DNA from 4 places in the Streptomyces sp. NPDC050560 genome. Region 3 is predicted to be linked to each of the others. Evidence: riboswitches for the same ligand, from Rfam matches in the RefSeq annotation. Region 3 holds a riboswitch; each other region holds the start of a gene.
What was found. Region 3 has a riboswitch for cobalamin ahead of ACIBIW_RS21860 (ABC transporter substrate-binding protein). Riboswitches for the same ligand answer to the same signal wherever they lie in the genome.

Region 1: another riboswitch for cobalamin. It lies ahead of ACIBIW_RS27205 (prenyltransferase/squalene oxidase repeat-containing protein); the one in region 3 lies ahead of ACIBIW_RS21860 (ABC transporter substrate-binding protein).
Region 2: another riboswitch for cobalamin. It lies ahead of ACIBIW_RS12595 (enoyl-CoA hydratase-related protein); the one in region 3 lies ahead of ACIBIW_RS21860 (ABC transporter substrate-binding protein).
Region 4: another riboswitch for cobalamin. It lies ahead of metE (5-methyltetrahydropteroyltriglutamate--homocysteine S-methyltransferase); the one in region 3 lies ahead of ACIBIW_RS21860 (ABC transporter substrate-binding protein).

What each region holds. Positions count from the first base shown of each region.
Region 1 is NZ_JBITGT010000012.1:217,627-222,430, forward strand. Features, by position in the region: gene scpA (methylmalonyl-CoA mutase) at 1-874, shown strand, start outside; gene meaB (methylmalonyl Co-A mutase-associated GTPase MeaB) at 880-1,917, shown strand; cobalamin riboswitch at 2,107-2,240, shown strand; gene ACIBIW_RS27205 (prenyltransferase/squalene oxidase repeat-containing protein) at 2,429-4,804, shown strand, end outside.
Region 2 is NZ_JBITGT010000005.1:79,669-84,472, forward strand. Features, by position in the region: gene ACIBIW_RS12585 (MFS transporter) at 103-1,560, opposite strand; gene cobF (precorrin-6A synthase (deacetylating)) at 1,749-2,597, shown strand; cobalamin riboswitch at 2,666-2,794, shown strand; gene ACIBIW_RS12595 (enoyl-CoA hydratase-related protein) at 3,001-3,795, shown strand; gene ACIBIW_RS12600 (ABC transporter substrate-binding protein) at 3,864-4,790, opposite strand.
Region 3 is NZ_JBITGT010000009.1:134,685-139,488, forward strand. Features, by position in the region: gene ACIBIW_RS21850 (ABC transporter permease) at 1-368, opposite strand, end outside; gene ACIBIW_RS21855 (ABC transporter permease) at 365-1,312, opposite strand; gene ACIBIW_RS21860 (ABC transporter substrate-binding protein) at 1,314-2,876, opposite strand; cobalamin riboswitch at 2,928-3,057, opposite strand; gene ACIBIW_RS21865 (exo-alpha-sialidase) at 3,331-4,515, shown strand; gene ACIBIW_RS21870 (glycoside hydrolase family 43 protein) at 4,706-4,804, shown strand, end outside.
Region 4 is NZ_JBITGT010000003.1:252,312-257,115, reverse strand. Features, by position in the region: gene metE (5-methyltetrahydropteroyltriglutamate--homocysteine S-methyltransferase) at 1-2,320, opposite strand, end outside; cobalamin riboswitch at 2,466-2,685, opposite strand; gene ACIBIW_RS08555 (AfsR/SARP family transcriptional regulator) at 2,921-4,804, shown strand, end outside.

The DNA.
Region 1 (4,804 bases), on a different contig from region 3:
CCAGGCCATCGACGCCGGCATCCCCAAGCTGCGGGTGGAGGAGGCCGCCGCCCGCACCCAGGCCAGGATCGACTCGGGGCGCCAGCCCGTCATCGGCGTCAACAAGTACCGCGTCGACAGCGACGAGCAGATCGACGTCCTCAAGGTCGACAACTCCGCGGTGCGCGAGCAGCAGATCGACAAGTTGCGGCGGCTGCGCGCGGAGCGCGACGAGGGCGCCTGCCGGGACGCGCTCGACGCCCTCACCCGGGCCGCGGGGGGCGACGGCAACCTGTTGGACCTCGCGGTGCGCGCGGCCCGCGCCAAGGCGACCGTCGGCGAGATCTCCGACGCCCTGGAGCGGGTCTACGGACGGCACGCGGGCCAGATCCGTACCATCTCCGGTGTGTACCGCGAAGAGACGGGCGGCTCGCCCTCGGTGGAGCGCACCCGCGCCCTGGTGTCCGCGTTCGCCGAGGCCGAGGGCCGCCGACCGCGCATCCTCGTCGCCAAGATGGGCCAGGACGGCCACGACCGCGGCCAGAAGGTGATCGCGACCGCCTTCGCCGACCTCGGCTTCGACGTGGACGTCGGCCCGCTGTTCCAGACGCCCGCCGAGGTGGCGCGCCAGGCCGTCGAGGCCGACGTGCACATCGTCGGCGTCTCCTCGCTCGCCGCGGGGCACCTCACGCTCGTCCCCGCGCTGCGGGAACAGCTCGCCGAGGAGGGGCGCGACGACATGATGATCGTGGTCGGCGGGGTGATCCCGCCCGCCGACGTGCCCACGCTGCTGGAGATGGGCGCCGCGGCCGTCTTCCCGCCGGGCACGGTGATCCCCGACGCGGCGTACGACCTCCTGGGGCGGCTGTCGGCCGGCCTCGGGCACGACCTCTGACCCGCATGGCGATCGACCTCGACACCTATGTGAAGGGCGTGCTCGACGGGAAGCGCGCGGTCATCGCACGCGCGATCACCCTCGTCGAGTCCACCCGCCCCCAGCACCGGGCGCTGGCACAGGAGTTGCTGACCGCGCTGCTGCCACACAGCGGCCGGGCGCGGCGGATCGGCGTCAGCGGTGTCCCCGGCGTGGGCAAGTCCACGTTCATCGACGTGTTCGGCACCATGCTGACCTCGCTCGGGCACCGGGTGGCCGTCCTCGCCGTCGACCCCTCGTCCAGCCGCACCGGCGGCTCGATCCTCGGCGACAAGACGCGCATGGAGCGCCTCTCCGTGGACCCGTCCGCCTTCGTGCGCCCCTCTCCCACCGCGGGCACGCTGGGCGGGGTGGCCAAGGCGACCCGTGAGTCGATCGTGGTGATGGAGGCGGCGGGCTACGACGTGATCCTGGTGGAGACGGTCGGCGTGGGCCAGTCCGAGACCGCCGTCGCGGGCATGGTCGACTCCTTCCTGCTGCTCACCCTGGCCCGTACCGGCGACCAGTTGCAGGGCATCAAGAAGGGCGTGCTCGAACTGGCCGACGTCATCGCCGTCAACAAGGCCGACGGCCCCCACGAGCGCGACGCGCGCGCCGCGGCCCGCGAACTGGCGGGCGCGCTGCGGCTGATGTACGGCAGGGACGCCTTCTGGACGCCCCCCGTGCTGAGTTGCAGCGCCCGCGAGTCCACGGGCCTCGACACCGTTTGGGAGCGTCTTGAGCAGCACCGCGCCCTGCTGGACTCGGCGGGGCACCTCGCCGCCAAACGCCGCGACCAGCAGGTCGAGTGGACCTGGAGCATGGTCCGCGACGAACTCCTCGGCCGGCTGCACGCCGACCCGGCGGTACGCGCCCTCACCCCCGCGCTCGAACAGCGCGTCAGGGACGGCGAGTTGACCCCGACACTGGCGGCCGGGCGCATCCTGGAGGCACTGGGGGAGGCGGACCGCACGGCTTCGGGCGGGGCGGCACCGGGCGGGGCGGCGGAGGACCGGGCGGAGTAGGGCCCGCCAGGGTTTCGCGGGCAGGGGGCCTGTGCCTTCGGCCCGTCACGGCGTACGGCCCGCGTTCCAACAGGCGTGCGCCGTGCGGGTGTTCACCCTGGCGTGAGCCCCGTTGCGGCCGGGCGCGGAGTCGGCGCATCCGGTTTGTCGGGTGCCGTCGCCTCCCGGGACCGTCTTGACGGCCCTCGCGAACCGTGCTGCAATCCCGCTGATACGCAAAGCAGTTCCAGGGGAAGCCGGTCGAAGTCCGGCGCTGACCCGCAACCGTAGGCCCGGCCGCAGCCGGGCGAGCCGGAATGCCTGGAGCGTGTTCCACAGCAATGAACGCCGTCGCGGACTACGGCGTGGTGCGACAGGCTTCCGTCGCGCGGGACACCTCCCGCGCCCTCCGGGGGCCCCTGCCACGCTCGCTGCCCGCGCCGGGACGCGACGACGGGGGGCCACGGTGGGAGCGGGACGGCGAGGAGACCTGCGGCGAAGAGACCGAGGGCCGAAAGCGGCACCCGGCCGGGTGCCGACACTGCTGTCGGCGGCCCTGCTGCTGCTCGCCGCGTGCGCGGCGCTGCTCACGACGTCCCCTGCCGCCGCCGACCCCGTCGAGGACTGCACCGCCTCCCACGGCGCCGTCGTCGCCGTCGACTTCGGACCCTTCGGGGGACCGGTCGAGCGCGGGTGCGATGCCACCCCCACCACCGGCTACGACCTGCTCCACGAGGGCGGCTTCACCACCACGGGCACCCAGCACGACGGCCCCGCGTTCATCTGCCGTATCGGGTCGGGCGACTTCGACTCCGGCACCCAGTACCCCACTCCCGACCAGGACGACTGCGTCCTCACCCCGCCCGCCACCGCCTACTGGTCCTACTGGACCGCCGCGCCGGGCCAGGACGAGTGGACCTACAGCGCGTACGGCGCCATGGACCGCGAGCTGGAGGACGGCGACGTCGACGCCTGGGTGTACGGCGGCACCGACGTCGGCGGCAGCACCGGCGAGCCGGACTTCAGCCCCGACGACGTACGCGCCACAGCCGCGGCCGACCCGGGTGAACCGAGCGGCGAGCCGACCGGGGCGCCCGGTGACATCGACCTCGACGCCGCGGCGCACTGGCTCGGCGGCACTCTCACTGACGGCGAGCACGTCGATGCCGACGACAGCGGCACTCCCGACTACGCGCTGACCACCGACGCGGCCTACGCGCTTGCCGCGGCCGGAGCCGACAGTGCCACTCTCGACAAGGTCACCGCCTATCTGACCGCCCACACCGCCGACCGCGCCTACCCCGACGGCACCGGGAAGGCCCCCGACGCGGCTGGGGCCGCCGGGCTCGCCCTCCTCGCCGAGATCACCGGGCGCGACCCCGGCGGCGTCGACGGGCACGACCTCGTCGGCGACCTCACGGACCATGTCTGCCCCGCGGGCCCCGACTCCGGCAGACCGGCCCCCGGCTGCACCGCCAAGGGCGACTTCCACGGCGCCACCCACACCGGCACCCAGGCGCTCGCCCTGCTCGCCGTGGTGCGCGCGGGCGCCACCCCGCCCGCCTCCGCCGTCGCCCGCCTCGCCCAACTCCAGTGCGAAGGCGGCGGGTTCACCGGCGACCTCATCCGCCCCGACGAGCACTGCGACGCCGACGCCGCCACCACGGGGCTCGCCGCCCTGGTGCTGCACGCCGTAGGCGGCCACCCCGACGCCGTCTCCGCCGCACACGGCTACCTCACCGCAAACCAGCGCGCCGACGGCGCGTTCCCCGGCCGCCCCGGCTCCACCACCGGCAGTGTCACCGCCACCGCCCAGGCCGCCCAGGCGCTGCGCGCCCTCGGCGATGACGGCCGTGCCGACGCCGCCACCGGCTGGCTCGCACGGCACCAACTCGACGGCGGCGGCTTCGCGTTCGACGAGGGCGGCACCACCCCCGCCGTCCACCCCACGTCCCCCGCCGTCCTCGCGGGCGCCGCAACCGACCTGGCCACCCTCAGGGCACCGGGCGCCGAACCCCGAAACCCGGCAGACGACACCACCACCACGGGGCCCGGCACACAGGCCGCGGGCGGGGGACCCGACCTGGCGAAAGGCGTCGCCTACCTCACCGGCGCGGACCGCCTCAGACAGGGCCGGTACTACGCGTCGGGACCCGCAGACTCCGGCGCCGACTACGGGCTCACCATCGACGGCGCCTACGCGCTCGCCGCCACGGGACTCGACGACACAGGGCTGCGCGGCATCGTCGACTTCCTCGACGGCGGCGGCAAGGACTCCTCGGGGCGCACCATGGACGCCTGGACCGGGGTGGGCACGGAGTACGCCGCGGGCGGCTCCCTCGGCAAGACCGCGCTGCTCGCCGAGGCCGTCGGGCGCGACCCGCGCGACTTCGGCGGCCACGACCTGATCGCCGCCCTGGACAAGGCGGTGTGCGCCGGGCCGAGCACCGCCCCCGACCGCTCCTGCGCCGCCAAGGGCGCCTACACCTACGCCCCGTCCGTGTTCTCCCAAGCCCTCGCGGTCATGGCCCAGTTGCGGGCGGGCGACAAGGACGCCGCCGCCGGACCGCTCGCGTATCTGAAGAGCCTCCAGCAGGACAGCGGGGCCTGGCCCAGCCTGATCCCCGCCACCGGCGACGCCGACGTGGACTCGACCGCCATCGCCGCCATGGCCCTCCACCTCGCAGGGGGCGACGCCGCGGACAAGGCCGTCGACAAGGCCCTGTCCTGGCTCGCGGGCAGACAACTCGACGACGGCGGCTTCCCCGGCGCCGCGGGCGACTCCGTCAACTCGGCCGCCCTCGCCGTACAGGGCCTGTCCCTCGACGCTGTGACGTACCGTCAGCAGATCGCCGACGCACGGACGTTCCTCGCCGCGCAGCAGAACCCCGACGGCGGCTTCAACGTG
Region 2 (4,804 bases), on a different contig from region 3:
CGGCCACGACGCCGCACCGGGCGAACAGTGGGTGTCGGCGTCGGGTCGAGCCGGTGCCCCGGAGGCGGTCGCGCGCGTCCGGCGGAGGACGTACGGGACTGTCTAGCGGTCGGCGGGTGTGGGGCGGGGCCTGCCCGGGAGGAGGGCGAGGGCGGCGAGGGCGGCGACGGTGAGGAGGACGGCGGCGATGAGGAAGGCGCGGGCGTAGCCGGAGGTGGCCGCGGCGAGGCCGGTCGGCTCGGTGTGGTGGCGGGTGACGTTGGTGGCGACCGTGACGAGTACCGCGAGGCCGATGCTGCCGCCGCCCTGGCGGGCGGTGTTGAGCAGGCCCGAGGCGAGTCCGGCCTCGGCGTGCGCGACCCCCGTGGTGGCCGCGGCGGTATTGGTCACCATGCACATGCCGAGGCCGACAGAGGTGACCAGGGAGGGCCCGAGGATGTCGCTGGTGAAGCTGCCCTGGGAGCTGACCTGGCCGAACCAGCCCATCCCGACCGCGCCGAGCACCAGGCCGGTGATCAGCGGCGCCCTGGGCCCGGTGCGGGACATGAGCCTGCCCGCGACGACGGTCCCGGCGACCACCCCGAGGCTGAAGGGCACGAAGGCCAGCCCCGTCTTGAGGGGGCTGTAGTGCAGCACCCCCTGGAGGTAGAGGGAGGCGAAGTAGAAGGCGGCGAACTGGCCGCACGCGATGAGGAAGACGACCAGGCAGGCGACGGAGAGCGAGCGGGCCCGCAGTATCCCGAGGCGTACGAGGGGCGCCGCCACCCGCCGTTCGACCAGGAGGAACGCGCCCGCGAGCAGTACCGCAGCGGCGAGGCCGCCGAGGGTCTGGGGCGAGCCCCAGGCGTAGGTGTCGGTGCGCACCACCGTGTACACGAGGGCGGTCATGGCGGCGGTGGCGAGGATCGCCCCGGCCGCGTCGAGACGTGTCCGCCGTGCGGTGCCCGCGCCGGGGATGCATACGGCGGCGAGCGCGATGGCGACCACGGCGATGGGGACGTTGACGAACAGCACCCACCGCCAGTTCAGGTACTCGGTGAGCACCCCGCCCAGCAGGACCCCCACGGCGCCGCCCGCGCCCGCGACCGCCCCCCAGATGGCGAGGGCGCGGTGGCGGGCCGGCCCCTCGGCGAAGGTCGTGGTGATCACGGTCAGGCTCACGGGCAGCAGTACGGCGCCCGAGACCCCCTGCACCGCGCGGGCGGCGATCAACTCGCCCTGGTTCTGGGCGAGTCCGCCGAGCAGTGAGGTCAGTGCGAACAGGCCGAGACCGGCCACCGCGGCGCGGCGCTGTCCGACGAGGTCGGCGAGGCGCCCGCCGAGCAGCAGCAGGCCGCCGAAGGTGAGGGTGTACGCGTTCACCACCCATTGCAGGGCGTTGGGGCTGAAGCCGAGGTCGGTGCGGATGGCGGGCAGCGCCACGTTCACCACCGAGATGTCGATCACCACCATGAGCTGGCACAGGCACACCACCGCCAGCACGAGCCCGGACCGCGGCGGCGCCGCCCCGGCCACGGCCCCGCTCTCCTTGCCCACCGCTCCCTGACTGGTCCCGGCCATGGCAGCCCCTTTCCCCGTTGGTGTCCACCGCGCGCGGTACGGGTCCGGCGGGCGCGGTGGATGATTAGGTTAGGCTAACCTAATTTCCGAGCCGCCAGCGAGGTGCGGCCGGTGTTGCGGCATCGTAATAAAGAACGGAAATCATTTTCAATGCCGGAGGGTGTGGGCCGTGGTGGGAGACTGCGGGAATGAGTACGGAGCAGCGCGCGATCCTCGTCGTCGGTATCGGGGCGGGTGACCCGGAGCAACTGACGCTCCAGGCCGTCAGGGCCCTCGGCCGCACGGACGTCTTCTTCATCGTCGGCAAGGGGCGGGACAAGGCGTCCCTCACCGATCTGCGGCACCGGATGATCGAGGAGCACGCGCGGGGCCCGTACCGCGTCGTCGAGGTGGCGGACCCGAGCCGGGACCGCCGTCCCATGAACCGCTCCGAGTACACCGCCGCCGTCGAGGACTGGCGCGGGCGCCGCGCCGACGCCTTCGAACGGCTCATGACCGAGGAGTTGGCGCCCGGCGGGACGGGGGCCTTCCTCGTGTGGGGCGACCCCTCCCTGTACGACAGCACGCTCGGCATCCTCGCCGCCATCGAGGAGCGCGGCGCCGTCCCGTTCACCGTGGAGGTGGTCCCCGGCATCAGCAGCGTCTCGACGCTCGCCGCCCGGCACCGCATCCCGCTGAACCGCGTCGGGCGCCCCGTCCACATCACCCCGGCCCGCCGCATGGCCGACGTGGCGGCCCAGGACGGCGACGGCGACATCGTCGTCATGCTCGACGCGCACGAGTCCTTCACCCGGGTCGGGGGCGAGGACGTGTGGATCTACTGGGGCGCCTACCTCGGCACGCCGGACGAACTGCTCGTCGCGGGCCCGCTGCACGAGGTCGCCGACCGCATCAGGCGGGTCAGGGCCGAGGCCAGGGCCCGGCATGGGTGGATCATGGACACCTATCTGCTGCGCGGCGCGGAGCCGCCGACCGGGGCGGATGGGGCGGCCGGGGCGGATGGGGCGGCCGGGGCCGCCGGGCCCGTCACCGCCTGACCCGGCGCTTTCGGCCGGTGGATTTACCGGAAAGCCCGTCTGTAGAATGCCGCCGGACCCGCGGTGCAGGGAAGCCGGTGTGATTCCGGCACGGTCCCGCCACTGTGACCGGGGAGCACGCTGTCGAGCAGGACGCCACTGACGAGCGAGATGTCGGGAAGGCGGACGGCGCGCGCTGAACCGGGAGTCAGGATACCGGCCGCGGGAAGTTCCGTGTTGTCCACGAGGATGGAGCTGACACGCATGGCACCGCCGCGCCGCACGCACTCCCCACTCCCCGGCCCCCGCCGTCCGCACCCGGGCCGAAGGCCCCTCCCGTCCCCCGCCGCCGTCGGCTGACGGCGTCTTCGCCCGTTCGCGCCCCCGCGCGCGAACTGACCTACCGCACCGGCGGGGAGCCGTCATGACCACAGACGAGTACGAGTACGACTACGAGACGATCTTCGTGGAGCGCGAGGGCCGCACCGCCCTGCTCACCCTCAACAGGCCGCGGGTGCTCAACGCCCTGAACCTCCAGCTCATGAACGAGGTGGTCGCCGCCTGCGAGGCACTTGACCGCGATCCGGAGTGCGGTTGCCTGGTGCTCACCGGGTGGGCGAGGGCGTTCGCCACCGGTGCCGAGACCGAGGAGAGGCAGCCGCGCGGCTGTCCTGACACGTATCGCGACGACTGGTTCGCGGCCTGGGACCGGCTGGGCCGGCTGCGCACTCCCACCGTGGCGGCCGTCGCCGGGTATGCGCTGGGCGGCGGCTGCGAACTCGCCCTGCTGTGCGACATTCTGCTCGCCGCCGACACCGCGGTCTTCGGCCGTCCCGAGATCGGGCTCGGGGCGGTCCCGGGCATCGGGGGCTCCCAGCGGCTGGCGCGGGCGGTCGGCAAGGCGAAGGCCATGGAGATGTGCCTGACGGGACGCACCATGGACGCGGAGGAGGCCGAGCGCGCGGGTCTCGTCTCCCGGGTGGTGCCCGCGGACGACCTGCTCACGGAGGCGCTCGCGGTCGCCGGGACGGTGGCGGAGCTGCCGCTGCCGGTCGCGATGCTGGCCAAGGAGGTCGTCGGCCGCGCCTTCGAGACCACCCTCGCCGAGGGCGTCCGCTTCGAACGGCGCCTGTTCCACGAGGCGTTCGCCACCGAGGACCAGAAGGAGGGGATGACCGCCCTCGCCGAGAGGGGCCCGGCGGAGTTCGGACACCGCTGAGGTGACGGCGGGCGCCGGGAGTGGGGACGAGGCCGTGCCGTCGGTGGCGAATTCGCCCTAGACGGTGGTCAGTTCGGCGGGAGGGGGAACGGAAGCGCTTCGCCGTCCGCCACCGGCGCACCCGCCTCCACACCGTGCAGGAGCCGGGCCAGGATCTCCGCCCCGCGGACCACCCTGGGGCCGGGGCGGTTGAAGTGGGCGGGCCCGTCGAGCACCCAGACCCGGCCGGCCCGTACCGCGGGCAGGTCCGCCCAGCCCGCCAGGCGCGTCAGCAACTCCGTTTCGCGCAACGTCCGTTCGGGAGGAAAGCCGCACGGCATGACGAGGACCGCGTCCGGCCGCGCCTCCCGTAGCGTCTCCCAGGCCATCGCCGCGGTGTGCTCCCCGGGCGCCGCGAGCAGGGGGCTGCCCCCGGCGGCCGTGATCTGGTCGGGGACCCAGTGCCCGGCGGGCCGCAGCGGATCGAGCCATTCGATCGCCGCGGTACGGGGCCGCTCCCGCCCCCCGACCGCGTCCCGCACCCGGTCGAGCCGCGCCCGCAGCTCCTCCCGGCGCCGCTCGGCCCGTTCGCGGACGCCGAGCAGTTCGCCGACGGTGACGAGGCAGTCGAGCACGTCGTCGAGGGTGCGCGGCTCCAGGCTGAGGACCCGGGTGTCCGCGTCGAGCAGCCGCACGGTCCCGCTGACCCTCTCGTACGACACCGCGCACACCTCGCACAGGTCCTGGGTGAGCACCACGTCGGGCCGCAGCGCGGCCAGGGCCTCGGCGTCGAGGGTGTACAGGGACGAGCCGGAGTGCTCGGCCCCGCCCACCGCCAGGGAGATCTCCCGGCTGGTGAGGACGTCCGCGTCGAGGTCCGCCCCGGTCACCACGGGCACGCCCGCCACCTCCCGCGGCGGCCAGTCACACTCGTGCGTACGCCCGACCAGCCGCCCGGACAGCCCCAGCTCGGCGACGATGTCGGTGGCGGCGGGCAACAGAGAGACGATACGCATAACGCGACCCTAAG
Region 3 (4,804 bases):
AAGAGGTCGAGGGTGCGCATGACGGCCTCGTCGACACCGTGCCGCGCGCCCGCGGCGAGCAGCCCCAGCGGAACCCCGGCGGCGAGGCCGACCGCGAGCGCGGCCAGGGCGCTGCCGACCACGGAGGCGCCGCCGTGCAGCACGAGCGCGAGCACGTCGCGCCCCAGCACGTCCGTGCCGAGCGGGTGGCCGCCCCCGGGCGGCCTTGAGGGCAGCGCGCCCTCCCCCGGCCCGTCGTCCCCCGCCGTCCACGGCCCGGCCAGGGCGGTGAGCAGCGGCACGCCGAGCAGCACCAGGGCGGCCCAGGGGCGCCACCGCCGTGCGGTGGCGGCGGTGCTGGCGGGCGTGGCGGTACGTCGCGGGGTCACGCGGCCGGCTCCCTGCGGGGTGCCAGGCGGTGCGCGACGAGGTCGCCCGCGAGGTTCACGGCGATCGCGGTGCCGGTGAACAGCAGCGCGTACGCCTGCACTTCGGGCAGGTCCCGGTTCTGCACGGCGGTGACGAAGCCGTCGCCGAGGCCGCGGAACCCGAACACCGCCTCCACCAGGACGGCGCCGCCGAGCAGCCCCTCCACACACCGCGCGTACTGCTGCGCCGCCGGTCCGAGGGCGTTCGGCAGCACATGGCGCAGTACCACCGTCCGCCGCCGCATGCCGAGGAGTTCGAGGTGCGCGGCGACGGGACCGTGCCGCTCCGCCGCCACCCCGGCGCGTATCTGCCGTGCCAGATCGCACATATGACGGGCCGTCAGCACGGTGACGGGCAGTACGAGCACGGACGGGCGGGCGAGCAGCGCGGCGGTGTCCATGCCGACGGCGGTGGCGGGGAGCAGCCCGGCGGCCAGTGACACGGAGGCGACGAGCAGCAGTCCGAGGACGAACTCCGGTACGGCGTGCAGCACCACGGCCGCCGTGGTCAGCAGCCGGTCGGCGCGGCTGCCCTCGCGCAGGCCCGCGGCGGTGCCGAGCAGCGGGGCGAGCACGGTGACGAGCAGCAGCGCGGGGGCGCCGAGGAGCAGGGTCACGCCGACGCGGCGGCCGATGTCGTCGGCGACGGGCAGCCCGGTGGTGAGGGAGGTGCCGGGGTCGCCGGTGAGCAGGTGCCCGAGCCAGTGCCAGAAGCGGGGCCATGCGGGCCGGTCGAGGCCCAGCCGGGTGCGCAGCGCGCTGACCTGCTGCGGTGTGCCCAGTTCGCCGCGGAGCACGTCGGCGGTGTCGCCGGGCAGCAGTGAGCCGACGGCGAACACCGCGACGAGCACGACCAGGCACTGGACGAGGGCGAGCAGGCAGCGCCGCAGGACGTAGCGGCGCACGTCAGGAGAGGCGGGCGCGGTCGAAGCGGGCCCAGGCGTGTGAGTTCGGGGGTGCCGCGCGCAGCCCCGTCACACCGCTCGCGACGGCGTCGGTGGCGTCGGAGAAGGCCCACACCAGCAGGCCCGACTCGTCGCGTGCGAGCTTCTGGGCGCGGCCGAGCAGGGCGAGGCGGTCCTTCTCGTCGCGTGCGGTACGGGCCCGGTCGAGCAGGGTGTCGAACTCCTTGGAGGCGTACTGGGTCTGGTTGCGGGCGGCGCCGCCACGGACGCGCTGCTGGAGGAAGTCGGAGACGGGCAGGGTGGAGGTGGTGTTGAAGGCGGCGACGCCCTGGGTCCTGATCTCGCTGAAGTAGGTGCTGGAGGCGCGGGTGTTGACGGTCATCCGCAGCCCCACGTCCCGCAGTTGACGGGCCATCAGGTCGGCCGCGGGCTCCCAGGCGGCGTCGACGGAGCTGGTCTCCACGGTGAAGTGCAGCCCCTCGGCGCCCGCCTCGCGCACCAGCCTGCGTGCCTCGTCGACGTCGCGCTCGCGCGGTGGCAGGCCCTCGGGGTAGCCGCGCAGGCCCCTTCCGAAGAGGTCGTCGCCGGTCTCGCCGTGGCCGGCGAGCGCGATCCTCACCAGTGCGGCACGGTCGATGCCGCACTGCACGGCGCGCACGAGGCGGTGGTCGTCGAAGGGGGTGCGGCCGGTGCGCAGCAGGAGCTGCTGGGCGGTGGCGCGCCTGCTGGTGAGCAGCCGGGTGGCCCGGTTGCCCTTCAGCCGCTCCACGGAGGCTCCGGCCATGTCGGCGGCGTAGTGGACCTGCCCGGAGAGCAGGGCGTCGAGGCGGGCGGACTCCTCGTCGGCGGGGACGATCTCCAGCTCGGCGATGTGCGGGGCGCCGTCCCAGTGGTCGGCCCAGCGCCGGTAGCGGGCGGTGCCGCCCGGGGTGAACGACACGTAGGTGAAGGGGCCGGAGCCGACCGGTTTCCTGAAGTCCGTGGTCCCGTCCGGGACGATCTCGGTGCCGGGGCCCGCGAAGACGGTGGGGAACTCGAAGTTGGGCGCCTTCAGCCGCAGCACCAGGGACCGGGCGCCGTCGGCCCTGCTGGCCTCGTAGTCGATGGCGGAGAGCAGGACCTGTGAGGGCGATCCGGTCTCCGGGTCGGCGGCGCGGCGGTAGCTGTAGAGGACGTCCTTTGCGGTGACGGGGCTGCCGTCGTGGAAGTGCGCCTCGCGCAGGCGTATGCGCCACCGGGTGCCCGAGGCGTCGCTCTCCCAGGAGAGGGCGAGCCGGGGGCGGACGGACATGTCGTCGGCGTAGGTGGCGAGGGTGTCGTAGAGGGCCTTGGCGCGTGCCTGGTCGACGAAGTTCGGTGCGACGTGCGGGTCCAGGGTCTCCTGGGAGCCGCCGGAGGTGAAGGCGGCCCTGAACCGGTCGCCGTCTCCTCCGTCGCGGGTGTCGCCGCCGCAGCCGGCGAGCAGTCCCGACGCGGAGAGCGCCAGGGCTCCCCCCGCGGCAAGTACGCCGCGTCTGCCGGGCTCCGGGCGGCGCGGTGTCCCCTTTCGGGCATGCGTCGTCACGTCGATCCTCTCCGGGGTGTCCTCGCCCCTGCTGTTGGACCGGCGACGGGTCAGTCTCCTGGCTCCCGGCTCTTCGCTCGCCTCCGCCTTCCCGGCCGCGGGCAGCGGTCGGTGGCGTGCGGGAGGGTCGCTCCCCGGTCACAGTGGCGGGACCGCGCCGGATTCGCACCGGCTTCCTGGTCCCCGTCGCCTCGTGCACTCATTGTGGCGCACGGGGCGACGGGCGCGTGACCCCGGCCCGTGGCCGCGCCCGCGCGCCGCGGCGCCGCCGGAAATATCCGCCGCACGCCTCTTCCGTTGACTTTGGTCCGTGTACAACGATGTGAACAAACATCAAGCGACAGAATCGCTCATAACCCTGCGGTCTGCTCCAGCAATGCGAACGCCTCTGCACAGCTCCGGATAGCCGGTGCCGCGACAGGCGGCACCCACCCCCCATGAGTAGGGAGCCGCCATGCATCCGAGACCGTCCGCACCCTCGCCCCTGCGCTCTTTGGGCGCGCTGCTCGCCGCCCTCGCCCTGCTGGCCTTCGGGGCCGTGACGCTGGGCGCGGGGAGCGCGCGGGCCGCCACCGGCACGCCGCTGCGCGACGAGGGCCTGTACCCGCGCGCCGTACGCCTGGAGCACAACGGCGCCGCCGACGGCCGCATCCTGACCTCCGTGGTGACCTTCGACGCAGGTGACGGGGTCGGGACCATCCAGGAGTCCACCGACGACGGCGCCACCTTCACCGAGGTCGGGCAGGTGCGGGCGCCCGACGCCGCCGCCGGCAGGGGCCTGTGCTGCTCGACCCTGTTCGAACTCCCCCAGCAGGTCGGCGACCTGCCGGAGGGCACCCTGCTGTGGTCCGCGTCCATCGGGCAGGACAGCTCGCCCCGCCGGATGGCGGTCGAGGTCTTCAGGAGCAACGACGTGGGCCGCACCTGGCAGTACCTCTCCACGGTGGCCACGGCCGCCAACGACCTCGGCCTGTGGGAGCCCGAGCTGTCGGTGGCCGCCGACGGGCAGCTCGTCGCGCACTACTCCGACGAGACGGACGGGGTGCACAGCCAGAAGCTGGTGGCCGCCAGGTCCGCCGACGGCGTCCAGTGGAGCGGCCACCACGACACCGTCGCCAGCGGCCTCGGCACGGACCGCCCCGGGATGGCGGTGGTCCGCAGGCTGCCGAGCGGCACGTACGTCATGACGTACGAGATCTGCACACCGGGCGGCCAGTACTCCTGCGTGGTGCACTACCGCACGTCGCCGGACGGCTGGGACTGGGGCGACCCCGCCTACCTCGGCATCCGCCCGGAGACCGCCGACGGCCAGTACTTCCGGCACACCCCCACGCTGGCCTGGTCGCCGCTGGCCGGATCGCCCGAGGGGCGGCTGTTCCTCGTCGGGCAGGAGCTGGCGAACGCCGACGGCTCACGCGCCGCGGGCTCCGGGCGCACGGTGTGGGTCAACGACGCCGGGGGCACGGGGGCCTGGCGCGCGGTGAACGCCCCGGTCGCGGTGGACTCGACGGAGCTGGACTTCTGCCCCAACTACAGCTCGGCCCTGCTGCCCTCCACCGACGGCACCTCGCTGTTCGAGATCGCCACCGACTGGGACGGCGACGTCTGCCGCCCCTACTACGCCCACGGCGCCGTATAGCGCGGCCGTCCGCCACACCGCACCGCGGCGCCCGCCCCGCGCGGGCCGGGCGCCGCGGCACCCCGAAGGTCCGCCCCGCGGGGGGCGCCAACGGGAGCCCCGCACCGCCGTATTGACATGTCCAGGACCGAACCGGAAGCTGAAGAAGGTCGTTTGCAACGATGCACAACGCAGGGAGGAAAGGATGACGATGGGAATCCTGCGAAGACGAGCCCGCGGCCTGGCGCTCGCGGCGGCGGCGCTGCTCGCCGCCGTGTTCTCCGTGCTGTCGACCGGGCCCGCGCAGGCC
Region 4 (4,804 bases), on a different contig from region 3:
TCGGGCCGTCCAGTTCGTCGCGGACGGTGCGGGCGGCGGCGACCAGGTTCGCCAGGGAGGCCCTGGTCTCGGGCCAGCCGCGGGTCTTCAGACCGCAGTCCGGGTTGACCCACAGCCGCTCGGCCGGGATGGCGCCGAGGCCGGTGCGCAGCAGCTCGGCGGCCTCCTCGGGGCTCGGCACGCGGGGCGAGTGGATGTCGTAGACACCCGGTCCTGCCTCGCGTGGGTAGCCGTGGGCGGCGAGTTCCCGTGCCACCTGCATGTGGGAGCGGGCGGCTTCGAGGCTGATGACGTCGGCGTCGAGGTCGTCGATCGCCTGCACGATGTCGCCGAACTCGGCGTAGCACATGTGGGTGTGGACCTGGGTGTCGGCGCGTACGCCCGAGGTGGCGAGGCGGAACGCCTCGGTGGCCCAGGCCAGGTAGCCGGGCCGGTCGGCGGCGCGCAGCGGCAGGGTCTCGCGCAGTGCGGGCTCGTCGACCTGGATGATGGAGGTGCCCGCCGCCTCCAGGTCGCCCACCTCGTCGCGCAGTGCGAGGGCGACCTGGCGCGCGGTGTCGCCGAGCGGCTGGTCGTCGCGGACGAAGGACCAGGCGAGCATGGTGACGGGCCCGGTGAGCATGCCCTTGACGGGCCGGTCGGTCAGGGACTGGGCGTACGTCGTCCAGCGCACCGTCATCGGCTGCGGCCGTGACACGTCCCCGGCGAGGATCGGCGGGCGCACGTACCGGGTGCCGTACGACTGCACCCAGCCCTGCTGTGTGGCCAGGTATCCGGTGAGGCGTTCGGCGAAGTACTGCACCATGTCGTTGCGCTCCGGCTCGCCGTGCACGAGGACGTCGAGCCCCGTCCGCTCCTGGAAGGCGATGACGTCCCGGATCTCGGCCGCGACGCGCTCCTCGTAGCCCGCGGTGTCGGTGCGTCCTGCGCGCAGGTCGGCGCGGGCGGCGCGCAGCGCGCCGGTCTGCGGGAAGGAGCCGATGGTGGTGGTCGGCAGCAGGGGCAGGCCGAGGCGGGCGCGCTGGGCGGCGGCGCGGGCCGCGTAGGGGCGGGCGCGGCGGGTGTCAGCGCCGGTGATCGCCTCGGCGCGGGCGCGTACGGCGGGGTCGCGGGTGAGGGGGGACTCCAGCCGGGAGGCGAGGGCGCTCCTGTTCGCCGTGAGTGCGCCGTCGATCGCGTCGACGCCGTGGGTGAGGCCCTTGGCGAGGGTGGCGGCCTCGGCGGTCTTCTGGCGGGCGAAGGACAGCCAGCGCAGCACCCCTGGGTCGATGTCGGGCTCGGCGGCGGTGTCGAGGGGGACGTGGAGCAGGGAGCAGGAGACGGAGACGTCGACGCGGTCCGCGAGGCCGAGCAGGACGCCGAGCGTGGTGAGGGACTTGACCAGGTCGTTGACCCAGACGTTGCGGCCGTTCACGACCCCGGCGACAAGACGCCTGCCGGGGAGGCCGCCCGCGGCGGCGAGGGCGGCGAGGTTGTCCTCACCGGTCTCGGTGAAGTCGATGGCAAGACCCTCGACGGGTGCCTTGGCGAGCACGGGCAGGGCGTCGCCGAGGCGGCCGAAGTAGGTCGCGACCAGCAGTTCCGGCCGGTCGGTGCGGGCGCCGAGGTCACGGTAGGCGTGTGCGAGCGCGGCCAGCTCCGCGGGGGTGCGGTCCTGGACGAGTGCGGGCTCGTCGAGCTGCGCCCAGCGGGCCCCGGCCGCGCGCAGGTCCGCCAGGATCTCGGCGTACACGGGCAGCAGCCGGTCCAGGAGGGTGAGGGGGTCGAAGTCGGCGGGGGCGCCGGGGGCGGGCTTGGCGAGCAGCAGGTAGGTGACGGGGCCGACGAGCACCGGGCGGGCGTCGAGGCCCAGGGCGCGGGCCTCGGTCAGCTCCGCGACCTGCCGGGCCGAGTCGGCGGTGAAGACGGTGTCGGGACCCAGTTCGGGCACGAGGTAGTGGTAGTTGGTGTCGAACCACTTGGTCATCTCCAGGGGTGCGACGTCCTGGGTGCCGCGGGCCATCGCGAAGTAGCCGTCGAGGGGGTCGGCGGCGAACGCCTCGCGGTGCCGCTCGGGGACGGCGCCCACCGTGACGGTGGTGTCCAGCATGTGGTCGTAGTAGGAGAAGTCGCCGGTCGGGACCTCGTCGACGCCGTCGTCCACCAGTCGGCGCCAGTTGGCGGCGCGCAGTTCCGCGCCGGTGGTGTGGAGGGCTTCGGCGCTGACGCGGCCCTTCCAGTAACCCTCGATCGCCTTCTTCAGTTCCCGATCGGGGCCCTGGCGCGGGTAGCCGTACACGGTGGCCCGTGCCGCCGTGGTCGTCGGGGGCTTGCTGGTCACGGAGATCTCCTTCGCGAGATGAGTCCCTGGGGTCCCGGGGGACACGGGGGCGCGAAGGGTGGCCGTCCTGGCGGCCCGGCCGTGCGGGTCCGCCTGTGGGTTCGCCGACCCGCCCTCGGGGTCACCGGGATGTCCGCGCGTGAATCGTCGCGCACGGGCAGCGGGCAGGTCTTCGGACTCGCGGGCGCGTCCTCCTCCTGGGGAGAACACCTACTGGCCGTCGCTTCCCAGGCCCTCCAGGGCCCAGTGCGTATGACGGCGGTCGTTCCCACTCACCGCTGCGGGGCAGTCCCGGATTCCCACCGGGTTCCCTCTTACGACACCCCGTCCGGCTGACGGGGCGAACCTGCTGCACCGGCAACCCTACGGCCCCCCTGGTGCCCGGTGGGGCACCTGCCCCGATCGGGGGGTGATGTGCACCACAGCGTTGACATGCGGGGCGTGGGGTGCAACGCGGCGGCGTGTTCCACCCCGGCCGTGGCCGGGACCGGGCTTGCCACCTGGGGCTTGGCTGAATCAAGATGGCGTCCCCGGCGGGCGGAGGGGAGCCCCACACTCCCTGTGGTACGGCCATGCGCGGGGGAACGGGCGGGGAAGGTCATGGCCGGGCTGGAAATCGATGTTCTCGGGCCGTTCACCGTGCGCAGGGACGGCGAACGGGTCCGGGTGGCGTCCGCCCGGCAGCGGGCGCTGCTGAGCGCGCTGGCGCTGCGGGCGGGCCGTACGGTCCCGCTGGACACCCTGGCCCACGCGGTGTGGGGCGACGAGCCGCCGGTGCACGTGCGGGCCAGCCTCTTCACCCTGGTGTACCGGCTGCGCGCACTGGTCGGCGAGGAGTGTCTGCACACCGCCCCCGCGGGGTACCGGCTCGGCGTCCCGCCCGAGCGGGTGGACGTGCTGCGTTTCCAGGGCCTGCTGGACGCCGCGTCCGGCGCGGCGGACGACGCGGAGGCGCACGAGCGCATCGTGGCGGCGCTGGCGCTGTGGCGTGGCGATCCGCTGGTGGACGCCGGGTCGGCGGTGACGGAGGCCGAGTTCGCGGGCGGCCTCACCGAGCGCCGTCTCGGCGCCGTCGAGCGCCGCGCCGATCTCGAACTGCGGCTGCGGCCCGGCCCGCACGGCGAGCTGATCGCCTCCCTGCGCGAGCTGACCGCGCGCCATCCGCTGCGGGAGTCGCTGTGGCGGCGGCTGCTCGCCGCGCTGGGCGCCGCGGGCCGGCAGGCCGAGGCCCTCGACGCGTACGAGACGGTGCGCCGGCTCCTCGACGACGAGCTGGGCACGCTGCCCTCGGCGGAGCTGCGCGCCGTGCACCAGGAGCTGCTGCGCGCGGGCGCGCACACCGATCCCGCACCTGCCGCGGCGGCACGGCACGGCGGGAGCGCCGGGACCGCCGCGGGCGGGGGCGGGCCGCAGGTGGTCCGCAGGCTGCCGCCCGCGCTCGACGGGTTCGTGGGCCGGGAGCGCGAGCTTGCCGTCCTTGACGCCGCCGCGGAGGTGGCGGACGGCGCGGGGCGGGCCGCGATCGTCGTGGTGCACGGCATCGGGGGCGCGGGCAAGACCAGCCTCGCCGTGCGGTGGGCGCACCGCGCGGCCGCCCGCTTCCCCGGCGGCCAACTCCCTATCGACCTGCGCGGTTACGGGCCCGGCACCCCGCTCACCCCGCACCACGCGCTCGGGGTGCTGCTGTCCGCGCTCGGGGTGCACCGCGACCGCATCCCCGCCGGGACGGACGAGCGCCGTGTGCTGCTGCCCGAGGTCCTCGCGGGGCGCGGGGTGCTGCTCATTCTCGACAACGCCCGCGACGTCCAGCAGGTCAGGCCGCTGCTGCCGGGCCCGGGCGGCACCGCCGTCGTCACCAGCCGCAACCGGCTGAGCGGGCTGACCATCAGGGAGGGGGCGCGGTCCGTGCCGCTGGGCGAGATGTCCACGGACGAGGCCCGCACCATGCTCGCGGACGCGGTGGGCGCAGGGCGCGCGGCGGCCGAGCCGGAGGCGGTGCGGCGGCTCGCCGACATCTGCGGGCGGCTGCCGCTCGCGCTGCGGGTCGTCGCGGAGCTGGTGTCGCGGCACCCGGACGCCTCGCTCGCCCACTTCGCGGACACGCTCGCCGAGGACGCCGCGGGGCTCGACGCCCTCGCGGTCGCCGACGACCCGGCGAGCGATCCGCGCACCGTGTTCTCGTGGTCGTACCGCGAGCTGGACGCCGCGGAGGCCCGGCTCTTCCGGCTGTTCAGCCTGGTGCCGGGGGGCCGCGCGGGGGCGGCGGACGCGGCGGCGCTCACCGGTGGCGATGCCGCCGGGGCCCGTGCCGCGCTGGCCTCGCTCGCGGCGCTGCATCTGCTGGAGGAGGAGACACCGGGCCGCTACCGCGCCCACGACCTGCTGCGGGAGTACGCCGCCGAGCGCGCCGCCGCCGAGGAGCCGGCCGCCGAACTCGACGCCGCCCTGGAACGGCTCCTCGTCTGGTACCTGCACACCGCGGGC